Regions from separate parts of the Anaerofustis sp. LCP19S3_F7 genome, predicted to be linked through region 1. Evidence: predicted binding sites of a transcription regulator. Region 1 holds the regulator's gene; each other region holds the start of a gene.
What was found. Region 1 encodes HrcA, which represses chaperone genes, less so after heat shock. Its sites were predicted from a motif close to TGTTAGCACTCNNNNNNNNNGAGTGCTAACA; they were not measured.

Region 1 (10,637 bases):
AAGGTTCGTATATTTTAAGAATGACTTTTGTATCTTCTATTGTAACTTGTCTTATGTTTAATTTATCCATTTATAATACCTTCTTAGTTTATAATAATTATCTATTTTAAATTAAATAAATAATATAGTCAATTTTAAATTAACTTAATTTGAATGTTTAATGTTATATAGACTTAATATCAAATCAATTGTAGTAAAAAATAAGAGAGTAAATACAGAGTATGTTATGGCTCTTTGTGATAAAGTCTCTTTTACAATATCCAGTAAAATTGGATGAAGAAAGTTAAGCAGAAAAAGCCCAAAAACTCCAAATACTATAAACCCAAGAGCACAGACTCTGCCGTCTAAGTTAAATAGGTTATTTGAATAATCCCAGTATTTTTTATCAAATTTTTTTTCTAAAATGTAAGAGCTAAGATATTCTATGGTGCAGGAAAAAAATCCAACAAGAAAAAATAATGGAAGAGTATCTATATGGAAATTATAAAAAACAAAAATAAGAAGGATACATCCAAGTCCGTAAATGGGTCTTAAAGGACCGTAAAGAAATCCCCTTGAGTTAATTGGAACTTTGTTTTTTAAATTAATTAATGTTTCATAAATATATCCAAGAAAACTATATATAAATATAAAAAGAATGGTTGTAAAGAAATTCATAAAAATACCTTTTATTTTTTATAATGTGTAAAACTAAATAAAAAATACGAAAAAGAATAAACAAAAAGAAATTTTTTTCATAGTATATTTTGAAGGATATTATTATGGAGGTAAATATGGTAGATGTATATATTTCTCCGTCAGTGCAACATTTTAATTTAGGTTATGACGGGTTTGGAAGTGAAGAAGAAAGGATGAATGAGATTGCGGATATTGTTGAATACGAACTTAATAGGCATGGGCTTGTAACGGCGAGGAATTCTCCTAATATGACTCTTGCACAAGTTGTTGAGGATTCAAACAGCATTAAACCGAGGATTCATGTTGCAATACATTCTAATGCTTCAAATGGAGAAGCCAGAGGTGCTGAAATCTATGCTCACAGGTTTGGCGGTGAAGGTGAAAAATTTGCAAGGGATATTTATCCTTATCTTGAAATGTTAACACCAACGGACGATTTTGGTGTGAAAGAGGGATATTCTACTTTTAACGGAAAAGGAATGTATGAACTTAGAAAAACAGTATCTCCTGCGGTTCTTATGGAAGTAGCTTTTCACGATAATCCAGAAGACAGCGATTTTATCATAAATAACATATATGAATACGGAGTTGCAATTGCAAAAGGTATACTTGATTATTTTAATATACCTTATGTTGAAGACAGTAAAGAAAATATTGATTTTTTAAAAAATAAATATAACGGAAAATATTATGAATAAAAAGTGCTTTCTTTTTTAATAATAAAATAAAAAAGGAAGTTAGCATGGATAACAGTATTAGATTATTGGAATTTATTTATAAAAATGCAAAAATGGGTTCAACATCTATTGAAGACTTAATAGATATTAACGAAGATTTAAGATTTAGAGACGAACTTGTTCATGAGAAAGAAACTTATGATGCTTTTGTTAAAAAAGTAATAAAAGTAATTAATGATAAGGGCAAGGAAGTAAAAGATTTATCTTATTTTTCAGAACTTCAAAGTTATTTAATGATAAAAATGGAAACAATAAAGGATAAATCTGTTGAACATCTTGCCGGAATGATGATGCAAGGTAGTACAATGGGTATAGTTCAAATAACAAAGAAAATAAGAGATTATAAAGACAGCGATAAAAGAGTTGTTAATTTAGCAAAAGAACTTCTTGAAATAGAAGAACAGAATTTTTATGAACTTAAAAAGTATTTATAAAACAGGCTATGCCTGTTTTTTAGTATAATTAAATTTTTATTTCATATATTTAATTGATGAAAAGAAAATTAAGCATTAAAAGAAACTTTTATAAAAAAGTATTATATTTTATTTTAAATTTATTTTTTACTTTTATTATTTTATATCCTTTATTAAATGATATCGATACAATATTTTATTTGTTTAATAAAAATTATATTATAAGCAAAAACGAAGCAAAACTTATAGAATATAAGGCAGAAAAATCTGATTTTATTAAACCTGTGGAGGGAGTTATTACAAGCGAATGTTCTTATAGAGTTCATCCAATAACAGGTAAAAAAACAAAACATAACGGTATTGATATTGGAGCAAAGTGGCATGATGACATAAAAGCAACGGCAGACGGAGAAGTTGTTGAAGTAGGGTGTGATAAAGGTGGATATGGGAATTACATAAAAATAAAACATGAGTATGACATATATTCTTTTTATGCTCATCTATCAAAAATAAGTGTAAAAAAAGGGCAGAAAGTAAAGCAGGGAGATGTGATAGGAAAAGAAGGCGGAGATCCCAAGAAAGATAAAAACCCTGGTTCGTCTACGGGGCATCATCTGCATTTTGAAATAAGGACATCTTCAGATGTTAAAGATTGTATTAATCCTCTTATATTTGTTGATTATGAATAAAAAAAGAGCATAAGCTCTTTTTTTTACAAACAATTTTATTTTTTAGGGGAATATATATTATTTTTTTATTATTTTAATGAGTTAATTAGTTCTACAAATTCATTTTTTGAAAGTCTGCCTTGAGATCTTTCTACTTGTTTTCCATTTTTGTAAATTAATAATGTAGGAATTGACATTACTCTATTTTTCATTGCAAGCATTCTTTCTTCATCAACGTTTACCTTGCATATTTTTACATCATCCATTTCTTCGCTTACTTCATCAATTATAGGTGAAAAAGCTTGGCAAGGTCCGCACCATGGAGCCCAGAAATCTACTACTACCAATTTGTCATCATTAATTTCACTTTTAAATGTTTTATTTGTTAAATTCATTACACTCATTTTATTTACCTCTTTTCTTATCTTTGATTATATTATAAATAAATAAAAATATAATACAGTGACTAAGTCACATAGAGATGAAATTTATAAATTTCTTGACATAATAATGTTTTATAAAATAAAATAATAATAATTGGCAAAGAAAGATATGAAAAGATTATTAGTAACACTTTTAACTTTATTTTTAATATTAAATGTAGGTGTTGTATATATTTTGCAAATGAAAATCAAAATAGAGATGAAAAAGATTCTGTTGTTACTTCAAATGGAATAGCGCTGAGAATGTAGATTTTTATATCTACATAATAAATGTAAACAACTTACTCTTACAAAAGATATTGATTATGTTATTAAAAAAGAGATAACAGATAAAAGTATAGATTTTTATATAACTTTTAAAGGAAATTATGAAGGTGTAGTAAAGAAGAGTGTTAATATAAAAGATAGTGAAAATATGGAAGTCGTAAAAAATTAAAAGAAGAAAAATAAAAAGGGAAAGAAAATGGAAACAAATAATATAGAAGAAACTTTTTCTGATTTAATTCCCGTATGGGACAAAATGGAAGAAAAACATAAAAATCTTATTTTAAATAATATTGAATATAAAACATTTAAACAAAATGATGCTGTTCATGACAATGATGTAAGCTGTCTTGGTTTGGTACTTATAAAAAAAGGTAAGCTTAGAGCATATATGGTTTCTGAGAGTGGAAGAGAAATAAGCCTTTATTATCTAAATGATATGGATATTTGTTTAATGTCTGCATCTTGTGCCATGAAAGATATCTCAATTGATGTGTTTATAGATGCGATGGAAGAAAGCGAAGTCATAATAATTCCTACAATTATATATAATAGGATTTCAAAAGAGTCTTTAGTTTTCTCAAATTATATAAATGAAATAATGGCTTCAAGATTTTCTGATGTGATGTGGCTTTTAGAACAAGTTATGTTTAAGAAGTTTGACCAAAGGCTTGCTGAGTTTGTTCTTTATCATATGAACGATGATAAAAAACTAAATATGACTCATGAACAAATTGCAAATCACCTAGGAAGTGCCAGGGAAGTTGTAAGCAGAATGCTTAAACATTTTGTTTCTTGTGGGTACATAAAGTTATATAGAGGTGGTATTGAGGTAGTTGATGAAAAAGGTCTTTACGGTATTAGTGAGGGAAATTAATAATAATATATAAATACATAGGAGAAAAGATATGTTGCAAATTGATTTAACAGGAAAAAAAGCTTTTATTACAGGAGGAAGCAGAGGCGTTGGAAAAGCTATTTGTCTTACATTAGCAGATTGTGGAGCAGATGTAGCTTTTACTTATCTTTCAAGAGATGAAGCAGCAATGGAAGTAGTAAGAGAAATTGAGGATATGGGAAGAAAAGCTTTATGCTATAAATGTGATGTTGGTAATTTTGAGCAGATGAAAGAAGTTCTATCGGATGTTAAAAATAAGTTTAGTAAACTTGATATTATTATAAATAATGCAGGTGGATCTAAGGTATTTGAAATTGATGAGCTTACCCCTGAATATCTTGACAGTGTATTAAAATCAAACTTATACGGTTCTTTTTATTCTATAATGGCAGGCGGTTTGGATTTATTAAGAGAAGCCGGTGGAGGAAGTATAATAAATATAGGTTCTTCTGCAATGTATTCAGGAATGGGTGGAGGTCCTCAATATTCTTCTGCTAAGGCAGGACTTATGGGGCTTACAAGATATATGGCTGTTCAATATGGCAGTGAAAATATAAGATGTAATACTCTTGCAATTTCTCTTATAAAAACAGAACAGTTAAATAAGTTTGATGAAGAAATGACAAAGAAAAAAATCGCTACTGTTCCTGTTGGAAGACTTGGTACTCCTGAAGATGTAGCTTATATGGTAGCATTCTTATCAAGTGATATGGCAACTTATGTAAGCGGCGAAATTATCCTTATGGATGGTGCAAGAACATATGCAAAATAAAACTCCTTATGGGAGTTTTTTTGTTTTTATAAATGAATTATATAAGTTTTAAATAAATCATTTTGTAATATTAAAATTTCATTAAAAATAGAAAATAAATTTAAATAATCTATTGACAAAGTATAGTCGTGGTGGTATATTTATGACAGTGTTAGCACTCATGTTCAAAGAGTGCTAATAAGAAGGAGAAAGGAAAATGAACTGGGAAGATAGAAAGTTTATTATTTTAAATGCAATAATACATGATTATATTAAAACAGCAGAACCTGTTGGTTCAAGAACTCTTGAAAAAAAATATAAGCTTGGTGTATCTTCTGCAACTATCAGAAATGAAATGTCCGATTTGGAAGATATGGGCTTATTAATAAAACCTCATACTTCTGCGGGGAGAATTCCTTCTACTACGGCATATAGATTATATGTCGATAACTTTATGAAGAAAAATGCTTTAGATGAAAAAATAAGAGATGTTGTTAAAGCTGAGTATGAAAATTATATGTTTGAACTTAATAAAACAATAGAACAAACACTTAATATTCTTACTAAAATGACGAATTATACTTCTCTTGTTATGGCTCCAAGACTTTCATCTTTAAATGTAAAAGACGTAAAACTTGTTTACATTGAAGAAAAAAGAGTCATGATTATCGTTGTAACAAAAGAAGGTCTTATCAAAAATGCAGAGATAAGGTTAAAAGACAGCGTTACTTTAGAGCAGCTAGAAAAAATAAATAATTTCCTTATTTCAATAATAAGAAACAGACCTGCAAATGAAGTAATTGAACTTCTAGGTAAAGCAATTGACAGTTTAAGTGAAGATGAAAACAGAATTTTATCGGAAATAATGCCTGTATTTAGAAGTTTAGTTGAAAAGGCGCATTCTTCAAAGATTTATTCTAAAGGAGTAAGCAAAATATTAAACTATCCGGAATTTGAGGATTTGGAAAAAGCTAAACACTTTATTGATTCGGTAAACAGTAAAGATAAATTGGAAAATGCAATATTATCTGCTGTTGATGATGATAAAGATATTCATATAGTTATAGGTAATGAAAACAAAGTTGAGGACTTTAGTGATTGTTCAATTATAACTGCAGATTATAAATTAAACGGCAAAACAATAGGAACAATTGGTGTTATTGGTCCTACAAGGATGAATTACGATTATGCTATTTCAACACTTGATGTTTTAAGTGATGAACTGACAAAGCATATTTCAAAAATATTTGAAAAGTGAGGTAGCTAAATGGATAATGGTAATATTAAAGATATAAATGAGCTTAGAAAAGAAAAAGAAGAAAAAGAAAAACAAAAAAATATGAAAGATGAAGAAAAAGAAGTGAAGAAAGAAGAAAACAAAGAACAGATAAAAGAAGAAAATGTAAATGAAACAATAGAAGAAAAAGAAGAAAAGAAAGAAGAGAGCTTTGAAGAAAAATATAATAAATTAAATGAAAGCTATCTTAGAATTTTAGCCGATTTTGATAATTATAAGAAAAGAGCAGCAAAAGATAGAGAAGCAATGATTATTTATTCAACATCTAAATTTGCAGAAGGCTTATTTCCTATAATTGACAACTTCAAAAGAGCTCTTGAAAGTGAGGAGGATAAAGAAAGCGGTTTTTATGCAGGTGTTAACATGATATTCTCTCAATTAAGTGAACTGTTAAAAAGTGAAGGAATTGAAACAATCGAAGCTATTGATACCGCATTTGATCCAAACAAACACAATGCGGTAGCAGTTGACAAGGTTGAAGATAAAGAAGATAATATTGTTCTTGAAGTTTTTCAAGATGGATATGTTTATAAAGAAAAAGTCTTAAGACCAGCTATGGTCAAAGTTAATAAGTTAAAATAGATTTTATAAAAAGGAGAGATTTAAAATGAGTAAAGAAAAAATTATAGGTATCGATTTAGGTACAACAAATTCATGTGTAGCAGTATTAGAAGGTGGGGAAGCTGTTGTTATAGCTAATGCAGAAGGCGCAAGAACTACTCCATCAGTAGTAGCATTTACAAATGACGGAGAAAGATTAATTGGTCAAGTAGCTAAAAACCAAGCAGTTACAAACCCAGAAAAAACAGTTGCTTCAATTAAAAGACATATGGGAAGCGATTATAAAGTTGATATTGATGGTAAAAAATATACACCACAAGAAATTTCAGCTTTTGTATTACAAAAATTGAAAAAAGATGCTGAAAGTTATTTAGGACAAACTGTTTCTAAAGCAGTTATTACAGTTCCTGCTTACTTTACAGATGCTCAAAGACAAGCAACAAAAGACGCTGGTAAAATCGCAGGTCTTGAAGTTTTAAGAATTATCAACGAACCAACAGCAGCAGCTCTTGCTTATGGTCTTGATAAAGAAGAAAATCAAACAGTTATGATTTTCGACCTTGGTGGTGGTACATTCGATGTATCTATCTTGGAACTTGCTGATGGCGTATTTGAAGTTAAAGCAACAAACGGTAATAACCACTTAGGTGGGGATGACTTTGATAATAAAATCATTGAATATCTAATTTCTGAATTCAAAAAAGCTAACGGTATTGATTTAAGCGGCGATAAAATGGCAATGCAAAGACTTAAAGAAAGTGCTGAAAAAGCTAAGATTGAACTTTCAAGTAAAACAACAGCCCAAATCAATATTCCATTCATTACAATGGACGCAGCTGGTCCTAAACATTTAGACGTAACTTTAACAAGAGCTAAGTTTGATGAACTTACAGCAGACCTTGTTGAAGCAACAATGGAACCAGTAAGAAAAGCAATCGCTGACTCTGGTTTATCAGCAAGCGATATTCATAAAGTAGTACTTGTTGGTGGTTCAACAAGAATTCCAGCAGTTCAAGAAGCTGTTAAAAGAATCACAGGAAAAGAAGCTGATAAAGGTATCAACCCTGATGAATGTGTAGCAATCGGTGCTGCTATTCAAGGTGGTGTACTTGCAGGGGATGTTCAAGACGTATTACTTCTTGATGTAACTCCATTATCACTTGGTATTGAAACTCTTGGTGGAGTATTCACTAAATTAATCGACAGAAACACAACTATTCCAACAAAGAAAAGCCAAGTATTCTCAACAGCTGCAGATGGTCAAACAGCAGTAGATATTCATGTTCTTCAAGGTGAAAGAGGAATGGCTGCCGATAATAAAACATTAGGTAGATTCCAACTTACAGGAATTCCTGCAGCTCCAAGAGGAGTGCCACAAATCGAAGTAACATTTGATATTGATGCTAATGGTATCGTTAATGTTACAGCAAAAGATTTAGGTACAGGAAAAGAACAAAACGTTGTAATCCAATCTTCTTCTAACATGTCTAAAGAAGAAATTGATAAAGCTGTAAAAGAAGCTGAACAATATGCTAACGAAGATAAAGCAAAAGAAGAAGAAATTAATACAAAAAATAATGCCGATGCAGCAGTTTACAATGCTGAAAAGACATTAAAAGATCTTGGCGATAAAGTAACAGATACAGAAAAAGCTCCTGTTGAAGATGCAATTAAAGCCTTAAAAGAAAAATTAGAAGGTTCTGATACAGAAGCAATTAAAAAAGCAACAGAAAAATTAAGTGAAGCTTTATATCCAATAGCAGAAAAATTATATGCTGATCAAGCTAACCAACAAAACGCAGGTGCAAATGCTCAAGGTACAAGCGGTGCTGGAGAACAAGATGATAATGTTGTTGATGCAGATTATGAAGTAGTAGATGATGACGATAAATAAATAAAACAACTTCACCCTGCTAAGTAAATACTTTGCAGGGTGCTTTTCAAATTTAAAAGGGAGTAGATAATAATGGCAAAAAGGGATTATTACGAGGTTTTGGGCGTAGATAAAAGTGCCAGCGAAGCTGATATAAAGAAAGCATATAGAAAACTTGCTATGAAATATCATCCTGACAGAAATCCTGGTGATAAAGAAGCAGAAGAAAAGTTTAAAGAAATAAACGAAGCTTATGAAGTTTTATCTGATGCTGATAAAAAAGCCAAATACGATCAATTTGGTCATGCTGCTTTTGATCCAAACATGGGTGGTGGAGCCGGTTTTGGCGGTGCCGGATTTGGTGGATTTGAAGATATGTTTGGTGATATCTTCGGTTCAATGTTTGGCGGCGGATTTTCTTCAGGTGCAAATAGACAAAATGCTCGTCAAAAAGGTAGAGATTTAAGAGTTAATCTTTCAATATCTTTTAATGACGCAATTTTTGGATGTAAAAAAGAAATTAAATTAAAAAGAACAGAAACTTGTGAAACCTGTGCAGGCAGGGGGGCTGTAAATGATGCTGACATTAAAACATGTGAAACTTGTCATGGTACAGGTCAAGTAAGAGTAACTCAACAAAGCTTGTTTGGAACTGTTCAAACAGTAAAAACTTGTAGTGAATGTAATGGTACAGGTAAGAAAATTATTAAACCTTGTCCTACATGTTCCGGTAGTGGTACTGTAAGAAAAGAAAGAGTTATTTCAATTAGAATTCCTGTAGGTGTTGATACCGGAAGCGTTCTTCCTTTAAGAGGAGAAGGTGAAGCTGGTAAAAACGGAGGTCCTAACGGAGATGTATATATTTACATAACTGTAAAACCTCATCAAATATTTACAAGAGACGGTAGCGATATTTATTGCAAAATACCGATAACTTTTGTTCAAGCAGCTTTAGGGGATCATATAATGGTGCCTACGGTTGATGGACAGGTTAAACTTAAAATTCCTGAAGGAACACAATCAGGTCAAGTATTTAAACTTAAAAATAAAGGTATTCAAAATGCCAACGGTTTTGGCAAAGGTAACCAATATGTTGAAATAAAAGTTGAAGTTCCTAAGAACTTAACAGAAAAACAAAAGTCTAAGTTAAGAGAATTCGGGGAACTTTCAAGTGATAAAAACAATGAACAAAATAAAAGTTTCTGGGATAAGGTAAAAGATAACTTTAAATAAAAAGACTTCTTATGAAGTCTTTTTTTGTTATATTATAAATATAAATTTTGGAGGAAATAAAGTTATGCTTGATAGAATCCCAAGTAAAGAGGATATGACTGTTTTGGTAGGACAATCTTTATATGATGTTTGGGAAAAGTTGTGTAATTTAATTGATGAAAGATATGAAATGGATAGGTTATGGAATACCGGCGGTAAGAAATGGACTTATGAATATAAATATCTAAGAGGTGGTAAAACACTTTGTGCATTATATGCTAAAGAAAATTGTATAGGATTTATGGTTATACTTGGAAAAGAAGAAAGAGCAAAGTTTGAAGAAGGGCGAAACAGTTATTCTAAAGAAGTTCAAAAAGTTTATGATGAAGCGAAAACATATCGTGATGGTAAATGGATAATGTTTGATCCAACAAATACCGAGCAATTTGATGATTATATTAAGTTACTTACTATAAAGAGAAAACCAAATAGAAAATAATATTTTTAAGTTATATATTTTAGATGAATTTAATTAAAATTTGCAAGGTGAAAATAAAGTGGAATTAGAAATAATTGAAATAAAAGACAGAGATTCTATTTTAATACAGAATTTATTAGAAGTATGGGAAAGTTCGGTTAAAGCTACTCATTTATTTTTATCTAAAGAAGAAATAAATAATATTAAGAAGTATGTTCCACTTGCTATAAAAGAAGTACCTGTTTTAGTGATAGCTAAAAATGTAGATAAAAACATAACTGGATTTATGGGGACTAAAGATAAGATGCTTGAAATGTTATTTATTTCAGATAAATATAGATGGCAGGGAATAGGAAAGATGTTG
Region 2 (10,637 bases), on a different contig from region 1:
ATACTCCAAGACAAAGTAATATTAATTTAGATGAAATTCAAATCGTAAGTGACTACTATGAAAAAGCAAGAAAATACTATACAGGATTTGAATCAGGCTTAAAAACAGGAACAACTCAAATTTATAAATATGAAGTTCCTGGAGGACAATACAGTAACCTTAAATCTCAAGTTGAAAGTTTCGGACTTGGACATAGATTTACAGATGTTCTTGAAAAATATAAACAAGCAAATGAACTTCTTGGTGATATAATCAAAGTAACTCCAACATCAAAAGTTGTAGGTGACTTTGCAATCTTTATGCTACAAAATGATTTAGATAAAGAAAATATCTATGAAAAAGGAAAAGACTTAGCATTCCCAGACAGTGTTGTAGATTTCTTTAAAGGAATGATTGGTCAACCTGAATGGGGCTTTGATGAAAAATTAAGAGAAGTTGTTCTTAAAGGTGCAGAATATATTACAAAACGTCCAGGTGAACTTCTTCCTGATGAAGACTTCGATAAGATAAGAGAAGAATTTAGAGAAGAATTCGGTATGGAATTAAATGAAAAACAAGTTCTTTCTGCAGCGCTTTATAAGAAAGTTTATAAAGATTATCTAAAATTCAAAGAAGATTATGGTGATTTAACTTATATGCCTTCAGATGCTTTCTTTACAGGTCTTGCAAAAGGTGAAGAAACAGAAATATTCTTTGGAGAAGGTAAGAGCCATGTAATTAAACTTGTAAGAATCGGTAATACTCATCCTGACGGAACAAGAAGAATGGTTTATGAAGTTGACGGCTTCAGAAGAGTTTTATATGTAAATGATCCAAACTTTGTGGTTAATCAAACAACTGATAAAATAATTGAAATGGCTGATCCTAAAAATGAAAAACACATAGGTTCTCCAATTCCTGGTTCTGTAATTAAAGTAAATGTTGGAATCAGTGAAGAAGTTAAGAAAAACCAATCTGTATGTGTTGTCGAAGCAATGAAGATGGAAACTGAAGTTGTTGCTCCATGTGACGGAGTAATAAAAGACGTATTGGTTCAAGAACTTGACAATGTAAAAGCCGGTCAATTATTAATAGAATTTGAATAAAATATCAATTTAAAGAAGCGGTTAACCGCTTCTTTTTTATTTATGAAATATACGTTATATATTTATTAATATATTATTTTTTGATATAATATACTTTAAGTTTAAAATAGAATAGGAAAAGTTTATGAATTTAGTAACAAAAAATGATATTGAAACTACGAAACTTGGAGAAAATATAGGGAAACTTTTAAAGGATAATACGATTGTTTATTTGATTGGAGAAATGGCAAGCGGTAAAACTCAGCTTAGTAAAGGGATCGCCCAGAGTCTTGGATTAATATCAGAATTTTCTTCTCCAACTTATACCATAATAAACGAATATAAAGATGGAAATAACGTTCTTTATCATATGGATGCTTATAGAATTGAAGATATAAGCGAACTTGATTATATAGGATTTTATGATATTTATAAAAAAAATAAAATGATAATTGAGTGGGCAGACATGATAATGGATGAACTTGATAACAGCGGTATTATTGTAAATATAGAAAAATCAACAAATGATTTTAATGAAAGAAATATAAATATAAAAGCTTTAGATGAAGAGTCTAAAGATATTATAGATAAATTGGAGGAAATGTATGTGTAGAATACTTGCAATAGATACTTCAACGGTTGCGGCAAGCGTTGCCGTTTTGGAAGATGATAGAATACTTGGGGAGGAATATACTGCGTATAAACTTAAACATTCTGAAAAACTTCTTCCTATGATAAAACATCTTCTTGAAGACGTAAGACTTACTATTGATGATATTGATTATTTTGCTGTAGGCAATGGTCCTGGGTCTTTTACGGGACTTAGAATAGCGGCAGCTACAGTTAAGGCATTTTCTCAAACAAAAAATAAGCCTATTATTTCTGTTTCCTCTTTGGAAGCTTGTGCAAACAATGTAAAAGGACTAAATGATGTTATTTTTGTTATTTTTGATGCACAAAGAAATGATACTTATTTTAATATGTTTATTGAAAAAGATTCTAAATTATCAGCTCAATATGAAGATGGAATAAAAAATATTGAAGAGGTTATTTCAAAGGCAGAAGACTTCGATAGGGTTTTATTTGCTGGAGACGGAATACTAAAATATAAAGATAAAATTAAGGAAAAACTTAAAGATAAAGCTATATTTGCCACTACTTATAATTATCTTCCAAAGGCAAGCGGGGTTGCGATAGTAGCAAAAGAACATTTAAAGGAAAATAAAAATATTTACCGTTATGACAATTTCTTGCCGAATTATATAAGACCTTCTGCAGCTGAAGAACAAAGATTAGAAAAGAATAGAGTGTAAATATGAGTATTTTGGTAAGAGAAGCGGTGATTACCGATATTGAAGATATAATTGAATTTGAAAAAGGATGTTTTGCAAATCCATGGTCTGATAATTCTATTTTTTCAGAGCTTATAAACGATAAAAGTTATTATATAGTTTTTTATGATAAAGATGAGCTTATAGCTTTTGGAGGTTATCAGGATATTGTCGGTCAAGGGCATATTACGACAATGGGTATAAAGGAAAACAGAAGAGGAAAAGGGTATGGAAAGGACCTTTTACTTATCCTTATAAAGCACGCATTGAAAAAAGGCATTAACGAAATGACTTTGGAAGTTAGGGAATCTAATGAGCCTGCAATAAATTTATATGAAAGTGCTGGATTTAAAATTTACGGAAAAAGAAAAAATTATTATGCGGACAATCATGAAGATGCTTATATAATGTGGCGATTTGAAGAATAATTTTGGGGAGATATAATGACAAAAAAATTTAAGAATAAGATAAATATTTTTATATTAATTATATTGGTGCTTTGTATGGTGCCTTCATTTATTCTTGCTGCATCAAAAACTGATGGGACAGAAGAAATAAAAACAAATACAACAGGAACCTTTTTTTCATTAAATAAAAAAGATACATATGATAAATCCATTTTTATGGGAGTTTATACAAATATAGTAAATGAAGGAAAGATAAACGACAATGTAATAGCACTTACAAACAATATGGAAAATAAGGGATACATTGATGGAAGTGTTATATCATTTTCACCTGAATTTAATTCTACAGGTACAATCAATAAAGATTTAATAGGTTTTTATAATAATTTATATCTAAATAATGCTACAATAAACGGTGATTTAATTGTATATGGAGATAAATTAATTACAAACGAAAAGACATTTATAAAAGAAGATGTAAATGTATTTGTGGATGATGTTCTTTTAAAAGGAACTGTTAACGGAGATGTTTTTATTGTTGGGGATAGCATAACAATTAACAGTAAAATAAATGGTGATGTTAAGGTTGGATGTAATGAACTTGTAATAGGAAAAGAAGCTGAGATAGAAGGTAAACTTATATACGAAAGTGAAAATCCTATAGTTAAGACAAAAGAAAGTAAAATAAAAGGAGGAGTAGAAAAAAAAGATTTAGGTCTTAATATTCCTCAAAGCATTACGACTTCTGATAGCAGTGTGCTTGCAGATTTCCTTGGATACTATAATAATTTAAGCAAGATAACAATTTTAATCATAGGCTTAATTCTTATAAAATTATTCCCTATAAGTGCTTTAAAAGTAGAGATATTTGCAAGAAGAAATATTTTAAAATGTTTAAGCATGGGGGCTCTTACAATGCTTGTAATAACTCCTCTTATGTTTATATTAATAATGACAGTTGTCGGCATTCCTGTTGCGCTTCATTTGTTAAGTTTATATTTTAACTTAACTTATATTGCAACTATTCCAACTGCTCTTGTTATTGGCGGACTTTTTGTAAAAGGTCAAAAATTATCTAGTAAAATGCTTACTGGTGTATTTATTCTGCTTGCATTGGAATTTTTGTCTATAGGTATATTAAGTTCACTTATTATATTTGTATTTAATTTAATAGGAATAGGAAGCATTGTAATGCTTGTTTCACTATATTTGCGTTTCCAAATGAAAAGGGAAAAGACAGAATATATAACACTAATGAGTATTAATGACAGCAGAGAAGATATAATCAGAACTAAACAAAAATTTGAACAAATGAAAAGCAGAAAATTTGAAGAAGCAATGATAAAAAGAGAAGAAACTCTAAAAGAAAATGATGATAATGAAAAACAAGAAGAAACTGAAGATATAAATAAAAAAGAGGATAAAGAAGATGAGTAGTATTTTAACTTTAGCGATTGAAACTTCCTGTGACGAAACAAGTGTTGCAGTTGTTGAAGACGGTATAAAAGTTAGGTCAAACGTAATTCACACACAAATTGATATTCATAAAGTTTACGGAGGGGTTGTTCCTGAAATTGCATCTAGAAATCATTTAATGAAGATTTCAAGTGTTGTAGATAAAGCACTATCAGATGCAGGTGTAACTTTTGATGATATTGATTTTATAAGTGTTACCACAGGACCAGGGCTTGTTGGAGCTTTGCTTATAGGTTTATCTTATGCAAAAGCTCTTGCTTTTAGTTTAAATAAAGACTTAGTTGGTGTAAACCATATGGCAGGACATATAAGCGCAAGTTTTCTTATGGGGGCAAAACCTCCTTTTGTATGTTTAACGGCAAGCGGAGGACATACAAATATAACAAAGGTTAATAGCTATACTGATTTTGAACTTCTTGGTTCTACTAAAGATGATGCTGCAGGAGAAGCATTTGATAAGGTTGCAAGAAGTCTTGGACTTTCTTATCCGGGAGGAGTTCAAATAGATAAGCATGCAAAAGAAGGAGATGAACACAGCATTGATTTTCCTATTGTTATGATGGGTAAGGATAATCTTGATTTTAGTTTTAGCGGACTAAAAAGTGCAGTACTTAACTATTTAAACAGCAAGAAAATGAAAAATAAAGAGATTAACATAGATAATGTTTGTGCAAGTTTTAACAGATGTGTTGTAGATACAATAGTAAATAAAACAATGTTAGCACTGAAAAAAGAAAACATGAAAACTCTTTGTGTTGGTGGTGGTGTTCTTTGTAACGATATGCTAAGAAATGAACTAAAAAAACGATGCGAAGAAGAAGGCATAGAATTATTTATTCCGGATAAAGTTTATTGTACGGACAATGCTGCAATGATTGGATGCAGTGGATATTTTAATTATATAAATAACAAAAAAGACAGTCTGATTTTAAATGCAAATCCTGACTTAAAATTGTAATATACAATTAATAAGTTAATAAAAATGTAATAAAAATTATCAACATTTTTTGTGGATTTTTAAACATCATCAATGTAAAATATAATAAAATTGTTGATAATTCATGTGTATAAAATAGACAAAATCCCTTAAAATAAGTACTTTTAAATGTGAATAATTGTGGAAAACTGTGGATAAGTCTGTTGATATGTGTATAAATTTGTAGAAAAGATAACAAATTCATTATATTTTGTAAAATTTTATCAAAAAATGAATATTATGGAGTAATTTGAAAATGGAAAGATTTCAAACGGGTGTAAAGATAAATTTAGATAATTTAATTAATAATTACAGAGTAATAAAAAATAAAGTTGGAGATAAAAAGGTAATACCTGTAATTAAAGCTGATGCATATGGACACGGTGCAGAAATATGTGCAAAAGTTCTAATGGAAGAAGGAGCTGATTTATTTGCTGTTTCAAGTGTGTATGAAGCTATGTGTCTAAGAGAGTATGGTATTGACAGTGATATATTAATCCTTGGTTATGTTCCGGATAGAAAGATTAATAAAATTTTAGAAAATAATATTATTCCTGCAATATACAATCTTGATTTTGCAAAGAAATTAAATGAAGAAGCTTTAAAAAACAATACAAAAGCAAGAGTACATATTAAAATTAATACAGGCATGAACAGACTTGGATTTAAAAAGCATGAAATTGACAGTGCTTTTGCCGTTTTAAAGGAGCTTAAAAATCTTGAATTTGAAGGGATATTTTCTCATTTTGCAACAAGTGATGAAGTTGATAAAACTTATAGCAAAATGCAATATGAAATATTTGAATATGCAATAAATAAAGCTAAAGAATATGGTTTTGACATAAAGATAAAACACATAGCAAATTCTGCCGCAATAACAGATTTAGATGAATATTATCTTGACGGTGTAAGAGCTGGTATTGTTCTTTATGGAATTTATCCTTCAGAGATTAAACCCGAGGTTAATCCATATAAACCTGTTATGTCTTTCCACACAAGCATAAGCAATATTTTTACAGTGGAAAAAGGAGAAACCATAGGTTATGGAAGAACTTTTACAGCTGATAAAAAAACAAGAGTTGCCGTAATGTGTGTAGGGTATGCAGACGGATATAACAGAAAGCTTTCCAATAAAGGGAAGGTGCTTGTTAATGGCAAATATGAATGTAATGTGATAGGAAATGTTTGTATGGATATGACAATGCTTGAAATTCCTATGGATACAGACATAAACATAGGAGACAGCGTTGAAATATTCGGAGAAAATATAAGCGTTTCAGATTTAGCTAAAATATGTGAAACAATTCCATATGAGCTTTTATGTTGTATAAATAAAAGAGTAAAAAGAGAATATATTTTAAATTCAGAGCCGAGAGAATTTTAATTTCTCGGTTCTTTTTATTTAACATAATTATCTTTAACATGAAATTAGAGAAAAATTTTAAAAGATAATTAATTTTTTTCATAAATACTATTGACAATATATATAAGTGTGCTAAAATACTATTAGCACTCAGGAAAGAGGAGTGCTAACGAGATTGATTATAACTAATATAAAATATATTTTAGGAGGCGTGAGTTAATCATGAAATTACAACCACTTGGCGACAAAGTCGTAATAAAAGTAAAAGAAGAAGAAAATAAAACAGCAACAGGTATCATTTTACCTGATACAGCAAAAGAAAAACCTGTTATGGGTGAAGTAATCGCTGTTGGTACAGGCGAAATCGTAGACGGTAAAAAAGTTGCTTTAGATGTAAAAGAAGGCGATACTGTTATTTATTCAAAATATGCAGGCTCAGAAGTAAAATTAGAAGGCGAAGAATATCTTATTTTAAGACAAAACGATATTTTAGCTATTGTTAAATAATTTTAATAATTAGTAGATAAGGAAAGGTGATATAAAATGGCAAAAGAAATTAAATACGGAATTGAAGCAAGAGAAGGTTTAAAAGCCGGAGTTGATAAATTAGCTGATACAGTTAAAGTAACATTAGGACCAAGAGGAAGAAATGTTGTTCTTGGTAAAAGCTTTGGTTCTCCAATCATTACAAATGATGGTGTAACAATTGCAAGAGAAATTGAACTTGAAGATAACTTTGAAAACATGGGTGCACAACTTGTAAAAGAAGTTGCAACAAACACAAATGACGCAGCAGGAGATGGTACAACAACAGCAACTGTTCTTGCACAATCAATCATTAACGAAGGTCTTAAAAACGTTGCAGCAGGAGCAAACCCAATGGTACTTAAAAAAGGTATCGAAAAAGCAGTAGATAAATTCGTTGAAGAACTTAAGAAAATTTCTAAACCTGTTGAAGGTAAAAAAGCTATTGCTCAAGTAGCAGCAATTTCTTCAGCTGATGAAACAGTAGGTGAACTTATTTCAGAAGCTATGGAAAAAGTTGGTAATGACGGTGTTATTACAATCGAAGAAGGAAAGTCAATGAAAGTTGAACTTGAATTCACAGAAGGTATGCAATTTGACAGAGGTTATTTATCAGCATACATGGCAACAGATGTAGAAAAAATGGAATGTGTATATGACAAACCATACATCTTATTAACAGATAAAAAAATCACTAATATGCAAGAAATCTTACCTTTATTAACAGAATTACAACAAGCTGCAGGTAACTTACTTATCATTGCTGATGATATCGAAGGCGAAGCTCTTTCTACATTAATCGTAAATAAACTTAGAGGTGTAATTAACTGTGTAGCAGTAAAAGCTCCTGGATTTGGTGATAGAAGAAAAGCTATGCTTGATGATTTAGCAATTTTAACAGGTGGTACAGTAATAAGTGATGATTTAGGTATGGATCTTAAATCTACAACTCTTGATATGCTTGGTAGAGCAACACAAATCAGAGTTGACAAAGAAAACACAATCATCGTTGAAGGTCACGGTGATCCAGAAAAAATCGAAGACAGAAGAAACCAAATTAAAGCTCAAATTCCTGAAACAACTTCAGAATATGACAAAGAAAAATTACAAGAAAGACTTGCTAAACTTTCTGGCGGTGTAGCAGTAATTCAAGTAGGTGCTGCAACAGAAACAGAAATGAAAGAAAAGAAATACAGAATCGAAGATGCTCTTAATGCTACAAGAGCAGCTGTAGAAGAAGGTATCGTTCCTGGTGGTGGTAGTGCAATGATTTCTACAATTCCAGCATTAGACGAACTTGTAAACTCTCTAGAAGGAGATGAAAAAACAGGTGCTGCAATTATCAGAAAAGCTGTTGAAGCTCCACTTAGACAAATTGCTTACAATGCCGGTGTTGAAGGTAGCGTAGTAGTTGATAAATTATTAAATGAAGAAAAAGGTAAAGGTTACGATGCATTTAACTTTGAATACAAAGACATGGTTGAAGCAGGTATCGTAGACCCAACTAAAGTAACAAGATCAGCTATGCAAAATGCTGCAAGTGTAAGTGCTATGTTCCTTACAACAGAAGCTAGTGTTGCTGATATTAAATCAGAAGACAATGCTCCTCAAATGACACCTCCAATGATGTAATTTAAGATTAACGAAATTAAAACACCCTTTATTAAGGGTGTTTTTTTATTAAAAAAAATTAATATTATAAAACATTATAAATTTATATTTTATGATAAAATTACTATATAAAATAAAATCAGAGGGTTTTTATGAGATATATAATAAGTGATATACATGGTTGTTATGATGAGTACATGGATTTAATTAATAAAATAAACTTGAAAGACAAAGATACATTATATATTTTAGGTGATGTAGTGGACAGAGGATCAAAACCAATGTATGTATTTAAAGATATAATGAATAGGAAAAATGTTGTTTATCTTTTAGGAAATCATGATTTTCTTTTTTATGAAATGATAAAAAAATTTGACAATGATTTAAAAGATAAAGATAAGAAAAATTTATCTTCTGCCGATATTGATTTATATTTTGTATGGAGCAAAAGCGGCGGGGAAATAACAATGAATGAATTTAAAAAGATGAGTAAAGAAGAAAAGATAGCATTGGCTGATTATATAGAAAATGCAAGTTTATATGAAGAAATATATCATGACAATAAACATTATATTCTTACTCATGCCGGACTTGAAAATTTTGATAAAGATAAAGAAATCGGTGAATATGAAATATTTGATTATATAGAAGGAAGAAGTGACTATTCAAAAAGATATCTTGAAGATGAAAATACTTTTTTTATAAGCGGACATACTCCGACTATGTTAATTAATGATGACAGAAAACCTCATATATACAAACAAAATGGGCATATTGCCATAGATTGCGGTTGTGTATATGGAGGAAAGTTGGCGGCATATTGCATAGAAACACAAGAAGAATTCTACAGCGATTAATATATATTCTTTTAGCTCTTTCTTTTGTTTTTTACTGAAGTTGCAATAACACATAAATTTATATTTACACTATAAAAATAAAAAGGTATATCAGTTTGATATACCTTTTTTTATATAAAGTTTGAAAATAAATCAATTATTATTCCACAAAGTGAACCTATTAGATAGAGAAGAATAAGAATTTTAATGTTTTCTTTTCTGTCCTTGTTAACCTTAAATAAAACCAAAAGACCAACTCCTGCACTTACCAGTAGTCCTGACATCATGGCTCCAAAGCCGAGTCCTCCACTTAAATATAAATTTGTTATTATTACTGAACCTGCACAGTTAGGTATAAGTCCTACAATACCGGCAATTAATGAACCTATTATAGGTTTATTTAAAATAATGTTTGAAAGATTTTCTTCTCCAATAAATTCAATAAAAATATTTAGTACAAATGTAAATATAAATATGAAAATAAAAATATTTATAGTGTGTTTAATTGCAGAAAACAAAAAACTTTCTTCTTCTTTGCAATCATCATGCATATGGTTGTCGCTGTGTCCCATATTAACTTTATGATCTATGTCTGATTTTCTAAGTAATATATCTATTATTAAACCAAAAAATATTCCGATTACTACTTTTGAAAAAATTATCTTAAGTATTAAAGAAATAGGAGCAGCACTTGCAATCATTATAGGAAGCATTTCATCTGATGTTGATAAAAAGATTGCAATTAAGGTACCAAGAGAAATTATTCTTCCTGCATAAAAATTTGATGCAGCGGTTGAAAACCCGCATTGTGGTATTGCTCCAAGCACAGCCCCTACAATTGGACCGAATATACCAGCTTTTTCAATTATCTTATTAAATTTATCTTCTGTTTTATGTTCAATAAATTCAAGTATTATATATGTAATAAGTAAGAACGGAAATATTTTAATGCTGTCGGTAAAAGCATGTTCCAAAGAATGTAATAGCATGTAACTCTCCTTAAATTGTATTATGTTAGTTTATGGTAACATATATTAACATAAAAAGT
Region 3 (10,637 bases), on a different contig from region 1:
ATATATGTGAAATTATAGGTATAATTGCATTTGCAATATCAGGTGCAATGGTGGCTATAGAAAAAGATTTAGATATTTTTGGAGTAGTTGTTCTTGGAGTAACAACAGCTCTTGGGGGAGGAGTTATTAGAGATTTGATACTTGCAATAAATCCTCCAACAATGTTCATAAGCAGTAATTATGCGGCATTGGCTGCAATATCTTCTCTTATAATTTTTTTTATTTCATATTATAAATATAAATATATACAAAAAAATAGGAAAATATTTGATAATGCTTTAAATTTTTTTGATAGTATAGGACTTGGTGTTTTTGTTGTTCTTGGAATAAACACTGCAATGTATAGTGGATATAGTGATAATAATTTTCTTATTATGTTTATAGGAGTCATAACAGGTATAGGTGGTGGAATACTTAGAGATATAATGGTTAAAGATATTCCTTTTGTTCTTAGAAAGAGAATATATGCACTTGCAGCAATACTAGGAGGCGGGGTGTATATCGTTCTTTTAAAAAATGGAATTAATTCAAATTTTTCATTGGTCATAGGTATATTGATTATAATTTTAATTAGAGTTTTATCAAAAAAATACGAATGGTCACTTCCAAGGGTAAAAAAATAAAAGGTAAGAAATTAATCTTACCTTTTTTAATTTTTGTTATTCAACTTTTTCCCATCCCATACTGTCAAATTGTTCAACTGTTTTTTCAAAAGAAAGATAATCAACATTTGTTCCTGTAACAGGAAGTAAATTTGAACTAATTAATTCTTGAAGATTTTCATTATCTAATTTAATATCAATAATTTCAGTTAAGCTATTGCTTTCTTCTTTCATTTCGTAAGTAACGCCATTTACTTTTGCAAATTTGCTTTTATAACTATCAGATGTTTGTTTTAATGTATCAATTTGAGATGATGAATAATTTGATGTGTCTATTATAGATTCTTGATGTATGTTATCTATTTTATCACCAACAGCATGAAATGTCATTTTCATTTCAACACCATTTGAAGATGTTTTATATGTTGCAGTTTGTTCTTTCCCACCGCATCCGGTTAGAGAAAATAAAGATAAAATTAACGTACATACAATAATGGCTTTAAATAGTTTTTTCATAATTTCCCTCCAAAATATTTTTATTAATATAATAATACTATATTTGAAAACGTTTTTCAATAAAAATATAATTAAGTTATTGACAAAACTGATTATACTATATATACTGTATATATACAGAAAACAGAGAAAGGATGAATGCTTTGGATATAATTATAAGTAATATAGACGATAAACCAATATATGAACAAATATATGTACAAATAAAAAACATGATTGTATCCGGTAAATTAAAAGAAGGTGATTCTCTTCCTTCTATAAGAAATTTAGCAAAAGATTTAAGAATAAGTGTTATAACCACCAAAAGAGCTTATGAAGAACTTGAAAAAGACGGATACATTTATACGGTTAAGGCAAAAGGTTCCTTTGTAAATAAAAAGAACATAAAACTAATTAAAGAAGAGAACTTAAAAAAGATTGAATTTCATATTAAAGCGATATTGGAGCTGGCAAAAATAAATGAATTAAAAATAGAAGACATCTATGAGATGTTTGATATTATTGCGGAGGATAACGATGAATGCGATTGAAGTAACAAACTTGACAAAAATGTATAGTGATTTTACTCTTGATAAAATAAGTTTTACACTTCCAATGGGATGTATAATGGGGTTTATCGGAGAAAACGGAGCCGGGAAAAGTACGACAATAAAATTACTTCTTGATGCAATTACAAGAGATGATGGAGAAATATTTATTTTAGGTAAGAATAATAAAGATAATTTTAAAGCAACCAAAGAAGATATTGGCGTTGTTCTTGATGAAGCTCACTTTCCTGAAAGTATTAACCCAAAACAGGTTAATTCCATTATGAAAAACACATATAAAAATTGGGATGAAAATACATTTTTTAATTATATGAAACAGTTTGAGTTGCCTTTAAAGAAATCTTTTAAAGATTTTTCAAGGGGAATGAGAATGAAACTTATGATTGCTGTTGCATTGAGTCATGATGCAAAATTACTTGTTTTAGACGAAGCAACAAGTGGTCTTGATCCAATAGTAAGGGATGAAATTTTAGAACTTTTTTATGAATTTACAAGAAGGGAAGACCACTCAATTTTAATTTCTTCACATATTGTTTCTGACCTTGAAAAGCTTTGTGATTATATAGCTTTTATTCATAAAGGTAAAATGTTATTTGTAGAGGAAAAAGATGTGCTTCTTGATAATTATAGAATATTAAAATGTTCAAAAGATGATTTTGAAAATGTTGATTCAGACTGTATTGTTGGACTAAGGAAATCTCCTTATGGAGTAGAAGCTTTAGTTTTAAAAGAAAAAATTAATCCTGTATTTAATTTAGAAAAGCCAACCATTGAAGATATTATTGTTTTTATGGCAAAGGAGGCAAAATAAGATGAAAGGTTTACTTTTAAAAGATATGTATGAACTTATAAAACAATGTAAATTTATTTTACTTTTTTGTGTAGTATATGTTTTTTTATCTTATACAGAAAGTGGATATTTTTTCTTAGCTTTTTCAATAATATTTTTCTCTTTACTGCCTACTACAATTATGGCGCTAGATGAGAGGAGTAAGTGGGAAAGTTATGCGATAACAATGCCTTATACAAGAAAAGAAATGGTATTAAGTAAATATATATTGTCATTAGGCGGTGTAATATTTATGTCTGTTTTATATGAACTGGTAAATATTATTATTTATTTTATAAATTCAAGTTATGCAATGAGTATTGTGGATTCTTTTAATATTATCCTTCCATTTTGTCTTATGGCGATAATAATAAGTTCAATTAATCTACCTATTAATTTTAAATTTGGTGCTGAAAAGGGAAGACTTGGAACGATTTTGATTTGTGTTATTATTGGTGCAATTGGTGGAGGACTTTTTTCTCAGTCATCAGGCAGTGTTGAATTAATAAATTATTTTATTAATATACCTTCTTTTGTGTATTTAGTTTTAATTGCTGTTTTATGGATAGTATCATATTTTATTTCGGTTAAAATATATGAAAAAAGAGCTTTATAAGAGATACTTTGGGGTATCTCTTTTTTTTAATGTGATTAATTTTATGTTATAAATTTATGTGAGAAGAATGATATAATTTTTATTAATTAAAAATAGGAGATTTATTATATGAAAAAATATATTGCCTTATTAAGAGGTGTTAATGTAAGCGGAAAAAATAAAGTGCCAATGGCAATGTTAAGAAAATATTTTGAAGAAATTGGTTTTGAAGACGTAAAAACTTATTTGAATAGTGGTAATGTGATTTTTACAAGTAATGAAGATAGCACAAAAAAAGTTAGCGAACAAATTGAGGTAATGATTAAAAATCAATTTAATTTGGATATTCCTGTTTTAGTTTTATCAAAAGAAGATCTTGTTGATATTTTACAAAATGTGCCTGAATGGTGGGGGAATGATAATAAAGAGATTTATGATAATTTAATTTTTATTATTCCACCTATGACTTTTGATGATATTTATGAAAAGATTGGACAGCCTAAGAGAGGATTAGAAAAAATTCAAAATTACAAAAATGTCATCTTTTGGTCTTTTGTTCGTAAAGATTATCAAAAGACAAACTGGTGGGCTAAAACAGCAAGTGGAGATATCAGTAAAAAACTAACTATAAGGACGGCAAATACTGTTAGAAAAATCGTTGAAATGTAACATGTTAAAAATTGTATATATAGAATACTTATAATGCATTTCTAACATATATTTATTTTATTTTCTATTAAGTATATGTATAAATGCTTATAACAACAATATTAAAAACAAGTAAACAATTTTAAGATTTAATATAATGATAATAATCGTATAAAATATAATGTTTCCTTATTATAATGTTTATTATCTTAACTAAAAAGACAAATAAAATTCAATTATATATCCCCCATTTTTCATCAAAAACGAGTGTACTCAAGAAAAAATAATTATGCTAAAATATATTTAATAATAATGTAGAGGAACAGCATAAAAATATTTTCTAAGTATATTTTATTCTCTTTTTATGATTCTTTATTAGACTAAAAGAAAAATTATTTATAATTTTTAAATAGAATGTTAATGCACATAATTTATTTTAACAAATGGAAAATAAATAAAAATAATCGATAAAATAAGATAAGTATTTGATTTTATTATAAAGATATAATAAAAAGTCTATTTTTAATTATTTGTTATGTATGTGCTTTAATAACGAATGGATAAATAGTTAAATAAAGAAAGGGGCTGTTTTAATTGAAACAAAAACATAACTGGAAAAGAGTGGAATTAATTTTTTTCGCTTTTATGTTTATGCTAACAATCGTATTTCAATTTAATACAAATGTTTATGCAGCAGAAAGTCCGAGTATTACTGAGTTTGCAACTGTTTCTCAGTTGAGGTCGTTTAATACTGATGATACTGATGGTTCGGTTAATCCTGCAAAAGTATACTTTGGGAATAACAATCAGCAGTGGTGGATAGCAGGTAGTCAAAGTGATAATAGTATGACGCTTTTTAGTACAACTTTATTGGAAGATGGTGTGAAATTTGGATCCGATGGTATAGTTGGTTTTATGAAGAAAGACTATGATCCAAGTTGGAACTGTGAATATCCAAATGGAAATAGTATTACAAAAGTAAATGCAAGTCATTACGGTGGAAGTCCGTTAAGGGATAGATTAGATGAATTGCAAAAAAGCTTTTTTTCAAGTTCGGAGCAAAAACTAATGAAAGAAACAACAGTTTATACTGAAGATACAGGAAATAGTACTTATTATTCTACAGCTGATATTTTATATCTTGGATATTGTTCTCGATTTAATAAAGATGATTATATAACTGTTGGTAAAAACGTCTATGTCGAAGAAAATCAGGATCTAAATAATGGTCTTCGTGTTGATCGAAACTATTGTGGACCAAAAACTTTCTGGTTACGTACATCAAAAGGGACTTTACCAGGTGCAGCACGTACATGGTATGGATATATTGGAGGCTCTTCTTATACATCGGATCGAGCTGTTGAACAACCATGTGGGTTAGCTCCTGCTTTTGAATTGGATTTATCATCTGTTATTTTTGCATCTGCTGCGATGCCGGCAACATCTGATGGTTCTATGACTTTATCTGATACTAATGGAGATGGTGCTTTCACAATCAGATACCAAGGGAATGTCGGAAATGCACAGATTAGTGGTGAAAAGTTGAGTGTTTCAATAAGTGGAATTACAAATGATAATACATATTTGGTTGTACAAAATAGTGAAGGTGCATGGGCAAAAAAAGTTTCTAATAATGACTTATTGTTTGCAAGTGAAATTTCTGAGTCTTTAGCTTCTTTTGCAAACTGTAAGGTATGGTTGGAAACAACATCTGATAGAATAACATATGCAAATTTGGCGAGTTGGCGAGTTGGCGAGTTACAATAAAAGAGCTATTAATGTAAAATTTAAAACTGGGGTTAGTATGAATATTACATCCAATAATGGTTCTCAAGCAGGCGTATGGGGTAGTATTGAGCCTATCGAGGTTGCAGTAAATGATGGGTATTATCTATCTGATGATTATATTGATAATATTATCACATTAAATGTATTAGAGACGCTACAAATAACAGAAATAGATAATGGCTTTATGATTCAAGGTACTCCAAATAGTGATGTATATCTTTCTTTTACTGAAGCAACTGTGTATTACGATGGAAATACTATTATAAATCCTCCAACTAATTTAACTGGTGTTTATGAACAAAAGTTATCAGATATTAATTTGCCACAGGGGTGGAAATGGGTAGATGAAAATACCAATGTTGCTGTTGGAGAAAATGCATATCCTGCTCGTTTTGATACTTCAGGTTATGAAGATAAATATAGCTTTGTAAGTGTAGATGGATATAATGCACAATGGCATTATGTAGAACGTAATTTAACAGTTAATATTGCTAAAGCTGATAGTAAGATTACAATTAAAAACCAGAGTCTTGATAAAGAATTTGGTGGAAATGCTGTAAATACTCCTGATATAAATAAAATAGGAAGCAGTAAAGATTATACAATTAGATGGTTTGAAAAAGATAATAATTCTTGGATTCAAATTGAATCTGCTCCTATTGACGCAGGAAATTATAAGGTTATTGCAAGTGTAGAAGCTGATAATAACTATAATGGTGCTTCTGATGAACTGGAATTTACTATAAGTAAAATGTCAAATGAGTGGATAGATGAGCTTGCTATTTCAAACTGGACTTACGGAGAAAAAGAAAATTTTCCTACCGCAGTGGCAAAACACGGTACAGTTAAGTTTTCGTACAGTGATAAGGAAGATGGCACCTATAAAGAAACAGTTCCAACAAATGCAGGAATATGGTATGTTAAGGCAACAGTAGAAGAAAATAGAAACTATGTGGGTTTGGAAACTGTTAAAACTTTCGAGATTAAAAAAGCCGTTCCTGAATATTAAGTTCCGAACAATTTAACTATTGAAAAAGGAAAATCTCTTTCAATTATAAAACTTCCTGAAGGATTTTCATGAAAAGATGAAAATCAGATAGCTGATAGATCAGGTGTACATGCTTTTAAAGCCATTTATACACCAGCTGATACTCAAAATTATCAAGTTGTGGAAACAGATATTATCGTAAATGTTGTTGAAAAAAATGTACCACCAAGTGATACAGATAAAACCGATAATACTAATCAATCTGATACATCTGAAAAAGTATCAACAAGTGATAATACAAATGTTTTTGTTTGGTATGCTTTATTATTGGTATCACTAGCGGGAATCGTTTCATTAGCTTTATTTAAACAAATAAAAAATAGATAAGTTATAAATATTATTACAAGAATGATATACACTGAATATAAAACAGCTCATAAAAAAGATTAAGTGGGCTGTTTTTATTTTGAAAATATTATCAATCATATCATAGTTTATTTAATGTAGGTTTGTTCTACTATATTTTATGGTTTTATTTTTATATTTGGATTATTTTATAAGTATTTATGGAATTTGCTTATTTCATATTAAATATCAAGCTAGATTTTAAACACATGTATCATGATTTTTTAGAAAAAGTTAGATATTGACAAATGAAATAAACATCCATATAGTTAACAATGTTAACTATATGGATGGAGAGATAATATGATTGATTGGAAGGAAATGTTAACTATACATCAAGAGCTACATCAGTTTGCAAGAGTGATGCTAACAAAAAAACAAAAACAATTTTTGACGTCCAGTGAAAGAGAATTGTTGGCATGGGTTTATCTGAGTAAGGATAACTGCACTCCTTTATATTTAAGTAAAGTAACAGGGATGAAAAAAGAAGCAGTTAGTCGCTGTTTAAAAAGTCTTTATGAAAAAGGATGTGTTAAACGGGAAAGGAAATTTACCGATGAACGAAGCTATGCTCTTTATCTGACAAGTGAAGAAGAAAAAGCTCTACAAAATGACTTTGAGATTATGTTACAAAAATTTTATGATTTATATAGGGAAATGGGGGAGGATTTTGAAACTTTATTCAGTCTGATTTCAAAAGCAAACAAAACGATGGTTATCTATAAGGAGGAAAAGAATGAAGTTCTATGATATTCTTCAATGGGATCCTCAGGTGACTAAAACGTTAATGAGTAAAAAAACTTCAAAAAAAGAAAAAATAAAGTTAGGTATCGGAATGTTCATGCGATCCATATTGATTGTGTTGTTTGCTATAGCGTTTATTTCAGGCTTGACCTCTATTTTTGGAAGTAAAAACACTCCTATGGCAGTTGCTATATTTTGTATATTATTAGGTGTACGATTTGTTGATTTTGGTTACATCATTAGAGACTCATTAGTAACATTATTTTTTGTATTTTTTCTTTTGCTTGTTTCTCCTGTAATTGCAAATATTGCTTTTCCTTTGTTAGGATTTATTATTCATTTTATATCCTTCTTTGCCATTTTATTTATTAATTGTGATAAACCCGAGATGGGCAATGGAGGGTTATTTAGTTTTTCTTATATTTATCTTTCCGGAAATTCGGTATATGGGCAAGATTTTATATATAGAATTTATCTTACTATTACAGGATTTTTTATATGCGGACTGATTTTTTATGTAAAACATAGAGATAAAAACACAGATATTAGCTTTTTCGAAAAATAAAACAGGTGGATATGAAAGAGTTTAAATATCAATGGATGTTTAGAATGTCTATGGGTGTAAGTGCAATATTATCATTAGGTCTTGCCTTTAACATTGAGAGGTTTATGTGGGCCGGCTTTGCCTGTGGTTCTTTGCTTTCAGAGTATTCTAAGCAATCAAAAATAAAAGAGAGATTCATGCAAAGATTTATAGGTGTGATAGCAGGATCGGTTCTGTTTTATTTTGTATATTGCCTACTTCCTATGGAATTACATAGTATGATAGGTCCTTTGGGTGGATTTTGTTTAGGTTTTTGTGTAGACTATAAATATAAGACAGCATTGAATTGTTTTGGAGCTTTAATGATAGCATCTCAAATATATGGATTGCAATCGGCTATTTTGTTAAGAATTGCAGATACAATTATAGGGATTATTTTTGCGTTTCTATTCTATTATATATATGAAAGATATATTTATGAAAAAGTAAGTTCAATTAGGTGGAGATCACTTAACATTACGGAATAATAGCTTTAATAAATTAACAAAATCTAACTATTTGATTCAAATAATCATATATTAGCATATTTTAAAGTTAATTAAGTGTGTTTTTGTATTATAAAAAGATATATGAATAGTAGCTTATATTGTTCTTAAATAAAATAGATGAAGTTTAAATTAAGTGATTGATATTATAGGGGGATTACCTAGTATTCTATTGGAAAAAATCAAAAATTGGAAAGCCTGAAAAGCTTATAAAATTAGGCTTATTAAAGGTTTTCCAAAAAATTATTAAAAAAAATAGCACTCACCTCTTGACAGTGCTAACAAAAAGTACTATATTATACTTGAACAAAGAGGAGAACCTCAGAAAGATTCAAACCCCATAGTTCAAAAAAACTAGTGACATAGATAGAATGTCTAAGAAGAGGAGGAATGACTTATGATGTTACCTAGTATTTTTGGAGAAAACTTATTTGATGATTTAATGGACTTGTCTTTGGATAGAGATTTCTTTGGTGGTAAAAATCCACTATACAAACAAGAAACAAATTTAATGAAAACTGATGTTAAAGAAAATGAAGAAAATTATGAAGTATATATTGACTTACCTGGATTTAGTAAAGATGAAATTTCAGCTCATTTGAAAGATGGTTATTTAACAGTAAGCGCAAGCAAAGATGTAAATAATGATGAAAAAGACGAAAATGGGAAATATATAAGAAAAGAACGTTATAGTGGTTCTTGTTCAAGAAGTTTTTATATAGGAACTGAAATTAAAGAAGATGAAATTAAAGCTAAATACGAAAATGGTATTTTGAAATTAACTGTTCCTAAAAAAGATCAAAAACAAGTTGAAGAAAAGAAAACTATAGCGATTGAAGGATAATTTAAATAAGGCTACCTTTTAGGTAGTCTTATTTTTTGTAAAAGAACAATACTAAAGCATACTATACAAAGGCTTAATAATATTATACTGTCGTTTACAGATATTTCTTTTAATATATTTAAAACAAGTACTCCAATGCCAAGAGCTAATCCTACGCATTTTGCTGTTAAGTTAATCATTTCTGAAAAGTCTGATTTGTTTAAGTTTTAAAATCTAACTTTTTTTGCTCTAAACCTAAAAAATCATTTGTATCCATATCAAGAATTTCGCAAAGGAGAGGTGTTATTGAAATGTCAGGATATGATAAATTCCTTTCCCACTTTGACACCGCTTTATCTGTAATATTTAATTTTTTTGCAAGTTCTTGTTGTGTCATGTTTTTTTCTTTTCTTTTTTGTTTTATTTTTTCACCTATATTTGAATTCATATTTTTCTCCTTAGGTAGTTATTTATAAATATATTTTAATTCATTATAAATAAATAGTCTATCTACTTATAAGAGAAAAAGGTAAACCGACAGTTTACATAAAAAAAGACAAAATATAATTTATATTTTGTCTTTTAATTTATTATTATTCCCAAATCTTATCTTGTTCTCTTCTTAGTTTAACAAGTAAAGAATCTTCATCTAATATGACATCATCATAAGTTATAATTTCACCTTTTTTAACATCTTTTGCCATTTTTGTATTTTTATTTATAAGACCTATTGGAAGTGCATTTAGTTCTTTTGCAACTTCTCTTTTATCAATTGTTCCGTAAGTAGAAAAACCTCCTATACCATCTACTGATTCTCCTTTTTTAAGATCTTTTTTTGCAACTGTTATAGTTTCACATACAAGCCCATCCATAGGAACGATTGTTGGTGCTTTATCTAAAACTGCTCTTGCTATTGTAAGTGGTGTTTCCATTCCGCATAAGTGATAAGGTCTGTATAATACGTAATTTGGACCATCTCCGATTCTTAAGTATTGCATTTCATGATGTATAAACTCAAGATCTGATGAAACTATTACAAACACACCAGGGGCAATACCATTT

Region 2: the regulator HrcA is predicted to act here: its motif matches at 6,759-6,789, upstream of groES (co-chaperone GroES).
Region 3: the regulator HrcA is predicted to act here: its motif matches at 9,006-9,036, upstream of ACTQYZ_RS07455 (Hsp20/alpha crystallin family protein).

Annotation. Positions count from the first base shown of each region.
Region 1 is NZ_JBQKFF010000001.1:565,566-576,202, forward strand. Features, by position in the region: gene ACTQYZ_RS02910 (GNAT family N-acetyltransferase) at 1-70, opposite strand, end outside; gene ACTQYZ_RS02915 (putative ABC transporter permease) at 145-657, opposite strand; gene ACTQYZ_RS02920 (N-acetylmuramoyl-L-alanine amidase family protein) at 774-1,376, shown strand; gene ACTQYZ_RS02925 (hypothetical protein) at 1,421-1,849, shown strand; gene ACTQYZ_RS02930 (M23 family metallopeptidase) at 2,029-2,517, shown strand; gene trxA (thioredoxin) at 2,586-2,921, opposite strand; gene ACTQYZ_RS02940 (hypothetical protein) at 3,049-3,174, shown strand; gene ACTQYZ_RS02945 (Crp/Fnr family transcriptional regulator) at 3,403-4,080, shown strand; gene ACTQYZ_RS02950 (SDR family NAD(P)-dependent oxidoreductase) at 4,112-4,873, shown strand; gene hrcA (heat-inducible transcriptional repressor HrcA) at 5,070-6,110, shown strand; gene grpE (nucleotide exchange factor GrpE) at 6,120-6,731, shown strand; gene dnaK (molecular chaperone DnaK) at 6,757-8,604, shown strand; gene dnaJ (molecular chaperone DnaJ) at 8,677-9,816, shown strand; gene ACTQYZ_RS02975 (DUF3788 domain-containing protein) at 9,881-10,294, shown strand; gene ACTQYZ_RS02980 (GNAT family N-acetyltransferase) at 10,353-10,637, shown strand, end outside.
Region 2 is NZ_JBQKFF010000003.1:31,035-41,671, reverse strand. Features, by position in the region: gene ACTQYZ_RS04935 (pyruvate carboxylase) at 1-1,085, shown strand, start outside; gene tsaE (tRNA (adenosine(37)-N6)-threonylcarbamoyltransferase complex ATPase subunit type 1 TsaE) at 1,210-1,677, shown strand; gene tsaB (tRNA (adenosine(37)-N6)-threonylcarbamoyltransferase complex dimerization subunit type 1 TsaB) at 1,670-2,377, shown strand; gene rimI (ribosomal protein S18-alanine N-acetyltransferase) at 2,380-2,823, shown strand; gene ACTQYZ_RS04915 (hypothetical protein) at 2,839-4,239, shown strand; gene tsaD (tRNA (adenosine(37)-N6)-threonylcarbamoyltransferase complex transferase subunit TsaD) at 4,232-5,236, shown strand; gene alr (alanine racemase) at 5,511-6,638, shown strand; gene groES (co-chaperone GroES) at 6,840-7,124, shown strand; gene groL (chaperonin GroEL) at 7,161-8,774, shown strand; gene ACTQYZ_RS04890 (metallophosphoesterase) at 8,906-9,610, shown strand; gene ACTQYZ_RS04885 (putative manganese transporter) at 9,721-10,578, opposite strand.
Region 3 is NZ_JBQKFF010000006.1:99,832-110,468, reverse strand. Features, by position in the region: gene ACTQYZ_RS07515 (trimeric intracellular cation channel family protein) at 1-623, shown strand, start outside; gene ACTQYZ_RS07510 (DUF1307 domain-containing protein) at 660-1,118, opposite strand; gene ACTQYZ_RS07505 (GntR family transcriptional regulator) at 1,262-1,648, shown strand; gene ACTQYZ_RS07500 (ABC transporter ATP-binding protein) at 1,635-2,477, shown strand; gene ACTQYZ_RS07495 (ABC-2 transporter permease) at 2,479-3,111, shown strand; gene ACTQYZ_RS07490 (DUF1697 domain-containing protein) at 3,220-3,759, shown strand; gene ACTQYZ_RS07485 (hypothetical protein) at 4,390-5,505, shown strand; gene ACTQYZ_RS07480 (MBG domain-containing protein) at 5,465-6,535, shown strand; gene ACTQYZ_RS07475 (hypothetical protein) at 6,695-6,901, shown strand; gene ACTQYZ_RS07470 (MarR family transcriptional regulator) at 7,223-7,669, shown strand; gene ACTQYZ_RS07465 (hypothetical protein) at 7,656-8,228, shown strand; gene ACTQYZ_RS07460 (FUSC family protein) at 8,240-8,734, shown strand; gene ACTQYZ_RS07455 (Hsp20/alpha crystallin family protein) at 9,150-9,596, shown strand; gene ACTQYZ_RS07450 (hypothetical protein) at 9,608-9,775, opposite strand; gene ACTQYZ_RS07445 (helix-turn-helix domain-containing protein) at 9,796-10,023, opposite strand; gene ACTQYZ_RS07440 (NAD(P)H-dependent oxidoreductase) at 10,169-10,637, opposite strand, start outside.